2 regions of the Endozoicomonas sp. SESOKO2 genome follow, and region 2 is predicted to be linked to the other one. Evidence: predicted binding sites of a transcription regulator. Region 2 holds the regulator's gene; the other holds the start of a gene.

Region 1 (2,461 bases), on a different contig from region 2:
TGCAGGGCTTCAGGGCTATTTTTCTTTGCCGTAAAACTGTCCTGATGCTATCTCTTGGCGGATTAATAGTAGGCTTTCAGTGGTGGCTGTTTGTTTGGGGCCCTGTGAATGACAAAACCCGAGATCTGTCCCTTGGCTATTTCTTGCTGCCACTGACTCTGGCATTAACCGGCAAACTGGTATTTGGCGAGCGACTCAACAAGACTCAATACTTTGCCATGGGGTTCGCCTCACTGGGTGTGCTTGCCATGATTTGGCAACAGGGCTCTTTACCCTGGGTCAGCCTGGCAGTGGCCGGTCTTTATCCGGTATATTTCATCATTCGCAAGCCATTAAAGGTCGACACCCTGCCCGCTCTGCTGTTTGAGCACCTGCTGTTCCTTCCAGCCAGTATTTTCATACTGATGAGCGATCACAGCTTTATGCAACACCTGACCCAGTCCGCCACTCTGTGGTATCTGCTGCCAGGTCTGGGACTGCTCTGCAGCCTGTCACTGATCTGTTACATCAACGCCTCAAGACACTTGTCTGTCAGCTCGTTTGGTCTGTTGTGCTACCTGGAGCCTGCTTTGATCTTCGTCGTAGCTGTGACTGTCCTGGGAGAAGGCTTCAACGCACAGCAGTGGTTAAGCTATAGCTTTATCTGGCTGGCTGCTGCAATCATTTGCGTTGACTCGGTCAGCAAGCTCATCCGGAAAACTGTCAACCAGACAAACAGGTGAGACTCCCGTGTCTCTCCTTCCAGATAATGTGAGGAAGCATCAGATCATACTTTTCAGAGCCTGACGAATCAGCTCTTCACTGGTCATACCGTCCTTGAACAATCTGCCAATGATTTTGCTGGCTTCCTGAGGCTTGTAACCCAGAGCCACCAATGCACTGACGGCTTCCTGTTCAATATCTTGTGCTGCGGCAGCCATTTCCCCACCAACAATCAAAGGCTTTTCTTCCAACAGGGGCGCTGACTGCCAACGATCCAGCTTATCTTTCATTTCAATAATCAGCCGCTCGGCTGTTTTCTTACCCACACCCGGCAGCTTGACCAGTGTGGCACTGTCTCCCTCCTTTACACAGCGTACCAATGCATCAGCTTCAATACCTGACAAAAGGGTCAGTCCAAGCTTGGGACCTACTCCATTGACCTTAATCAGGGTTCTGAACAATTCCCGTTCATCACGACTGCTGAAGCCGTAGAGAAGCTGAGCATCTTCACGCACGACAAAGTGGGTGTACAAAACGACTTCTTGACCCACTTCCGGCAATTTATAAAAAACCGACATCGGAGCTTCCAGTTCATACCCGATACCATAGGCTTCGATCAGCAAATGAGGAGGCTGTTTGTCAGCCAGAAGACCCCGAATTCTTCCAATCATGTCGTTTCCCAAATTTTTTATTTTCTGACCATGTAGTCAGAACACCTAACAATACGCTGAGAACCATGAACTCCTGAGGATTGCTCTTCTCTAATCACTGAGAGACATCAATCCAACAGCCTGAAGGAGCGGCCTCATGAGGAGACTTCGCACATTTTTGGGAGTACTCTGGCAAATCCTTCCTAAGGCTGGTCTGGCCAGTGAATACCATCCCGCTGTGACCGGCGGGGCTATTCCTATCCCTTTCATCCAGTCACAGAAATCTCTGTTGGTGGAGGCCCCTCCGGAGCGAATAGCAAATTCACCTAAGCTCGATAAGCCTGTTCGCAGTTTCACCGGCTATATACAGGGCTATACCAGCCTTCCTATGAGAGATCGGGCTCTGGTTGCTCTTCGAAGTGCCTACCTCTGTAATACCAGACACCTGATCCCGGACATTGCTCAATGTGCTCTGGACACCGGTCTGAAAGCCAGTGATGTACAAATGGTTGCTCGCGGTCTCCTGGCACCGGGCTGGGACAACCGCCAGCGCCTGTTACTGAAAACCACTGAAGAACTCTACAAAGAACAGATCATAGGTATAGAAAACTGGAAAGCATTGAAGAAAATCTATACGCCGCAACAGATTGTAGACCTGGTGTTTTGCATCGCTTCCTTTCACCTTTGCGTCCACCCAAACTAAGCCTGCCCCGTGAGACGACGACGTCGGGTACCTGTAGCACCTGCCATTCTGACCAGACTGGAGCGGGTATGAGCATGACAAAGAGCAACTGCCAGGGCGTCTGCGGCATCAGCCTGAGGAGTATCATTCAAGTCAAGGATAGACTTCACCATGTGCTTTACCTGGTACTTATCCGCAGAACCTTTGCCAACCACCGCCTGCTTGACCTGCCGGGCAGAATACTCCGACACCTCAAGATTATGATTGACCACAGCCACAATAGCCGCCGCCCTGGCCTGCCCCAGCTTCAGTGCCGAATCGGCATTCCTGGACATGAACACCTGTTCGACACCCACTGACTGTGGGGTGTAACGTTCAATCAGAGTACTGATACCTTCATAGATCTGCTGCAATCGCTCAGGCAAAG
Region 2 (2,461 bases):
GCATTGACCTGTTGCATCATGATGCACAATGCTGCATGATTTCCACCTCTTACTCGCTATTTATGGGACGAAATATGGCTGCATCGTTTTTGGAAATTGTGGAACTTCCAACAGGAGAGATTGTTTTGCGACGCAGTGATGAAGAGGGCGAGCCCCTGCTGACCATGAAATTTTCCGGGGAAGCCAAGGAGTATCTTGAAGGAGAGTATCTACAAGTGGCAAAGGTCATGTTTGACGCCGGAATGCGGGAAGTTGCTGAACTGACTCGTCCCCAATCCTCTGAAGAAGAGATTCCTGAGAACAGAGTGCTGCATTGACTCTATCTTCAAGGCAGTGACAGGTTTTCATGCAACCTGCCTGCTGCGAATAGCCAGTCCCTGACACTGTCCATTGCGGGCAGCGCTTTCAAGCTTGATTAGCCACCCTTTATCCAAGTGTCCCAGCCAACTAATGACGGTGTGGCTGGTTCCGGATGCCAGTGCTTTCCGGGTGAGTTCCAGTGTCTGGTGATCATCGTTAGCGCTAAAAATTTGCACCTTGTCATGGTTCAGGTTGCAATTCTTTAACCATTGCAAGGTTCTGGTATCCGATTTGTCTGCCAGAATCAGAGTCAACCAGCGTTCACTGTCACTGGAAAGCTGACTGAGCATTGGTGTCAGGAGTTGTTCGGCCTGCCAGGGTTGTCCTGACAGAATGAGCTCATTAATACTGGGACTGGGAGAGCTTTTATTTTTCTCTGGTAACGTTTTTTTCAGGCTGGAGCGGTTTATGCGAACTGTGTTGCTCTGAAAGCCTGATGTTGAAAAATTGTGCCTTTCACTGCTTGTTCGGTACAGCATGAATCCTTCCTCCTGGCATGGTCCGGTCGCTTTTCGGTGTTCTCACTCAAGTGTATAGGTGCTCATACAACAACCGTTTCAGGACTGATTTCTGATCACCCCGACGCTTAAACCTTCGACCGCGAAAATATCATGAGTGAGATCGACGACAATGGTTTCGAACTCGTCGTTTTCCGGATGGAGTAATACCTTGTTTTTCTGTTTCTCGAATCGTTTAACGGTGACTTCGTCTTCTATCCTGGCGACGACAACCTGACCGTTTCGAACCTCTGTAGTCTTGTGAACGGCCAGCAGGTCACCATCAAGAATCCCGATGTTTTTCATGCTCATCCCTTTGACTCTTAACAAGAAGTCAGCGGCTGGGGTGAAGAAGCCGGGGTTGAGCATCAGGTGGTCTTCGATATGTTCCTGGGCGAGGATCGGGTTACCGGCAGCCACCTGTCCAATGATCGGAAGGCCTTCAGGCTGGCTGTCTGGAATTCGGATACCTCGTGAAGCACCGGGGGTAATTTCGATGGCGCCTTTACGGGCCAGTGCCCTGAGATGTTCTTCTGCCGCATTGGGTGAACGAAAACCGAAGGTCTTGGCGATTTCTGCCCTGGTGGGTGGGAAACCTGTCTCTTCGATATGAGACTTGATCAGGTCCAGTATTTCGGATTGCCGTTTAGTCAGTTTGATCATGGTCACTCAATCTGTTTTTTTATACAGTATCTGTGATTATATACAGTAATATTGCTCTGGCAAGTCATTATGTTAGGTCGGGCCGCGCAGGTCGGGCCGCGCAGGTCGGGCCGCGATGATGAGCAGCAATTGAACTAAGGGCCGTCAATGATGCATGTGGCAAGCTTTACCTTCCTACTGGTGAATGGTTGACCGATATTCGCAAACTGATTCTGTGAGGCTTTTGTTAAAAAAAATCCGGAGGTGATTAATCTCCGGATTTAGCATTGTATTGATTCATGGTTGATTAAAAGTTAACTTCTCACGCAGCGCGTCCCAGGCTTGAAAAGAAACCTCTAATTGAAAAGGAGAATCACGACCAAAAATCCTGACAAATTTAAAATGTTTGTCTCCAATTGATTTTAATATTCTTTCTCTAAGCTTTTTAGCCTCTTCCAAAGAAGACATCGTGAGTGTTAGCTGTATATGATCTGATTTAGTATTCTGAATATCAAACTCCCCATTCGGATTATAGTTCTGTTGTATTAAAGTACTTACACTCCCCATTGGAGTTTGATCGGTTACTTCTTTTTTAGATGTGAATTGATCATCAGACGTATAAACTTTGCTATCAGAACTGTCATCTTCACTATCAGACATATCATAATCGTTAAAAGTTACCAGATTATCAGAGCTCGGTTTTTCAGCAGGGATAATTGTAGGATTATCTTTGCTGTCAGAAATATAAAAATCAGTGGATTCAGAAGTTATTTTATCAATCATTTTATCCCATTCTCTAATTGAAACATATACTTCAATAGAAAAAAAGCTTTTGTTAACCCGAATTAAATTCCCATTTTTTTCACCAATTGATTCTAATACACTTTCTTTAAACTTTTTAGCACTATCCAAAGAAGAAAAACTGACTGTTAAATTAGTATTGTTTGCATCAGCACTTTGAA

What was found. The regulator LexA, encoded in region 2, represses DNA repair genes until DNA is damaged. The targets are predictions, from matches to a motif close to TACTGTNTANNTANACAGTA.
Region 1: the regulator LexA is predicted to act here: its motif matches at 1,396-1,415, upstream of ruvA (Holliday junction branch migration protein RuvA).

Annotation. Positions count from the first base shown of each region.
Region 1 is NZ_JAHHPQ010000275.1:3,972-6,432, forward strand. It holds gene rarD (EamA family transporter RarD) at 1-722, shown strand, start outside; gene ruvA (Holliday junction branch migration protein RuvA) at 762-1,373, opposite strand; gene KDK17_RS06410 (carboxymuconolactone decarboxylase family protein) at 1,510-2,055, shown strand; gene ruvC (crossover junction endodeoxyribonuclease RuvC) at 2,052-2,461, opposite strand, start outside.
Region 2 is NZ_JAHHPQ010000221.1:28,611-31,071, forward strand. It holds gene KDK17_RS05530 (hypothetical protein) at 1-317, shown strand, start outside; gene KDK17_RS05535 (SulA-like leucine-rich domain-containing protein) at 345-839, opposite strand; gene lexA (transcriptional repressor LexA) at 918-1,520, opposite strand; gene KDK17_RS05545 (serpin family protein) at 1,797-2,461, opposite strand, start outside.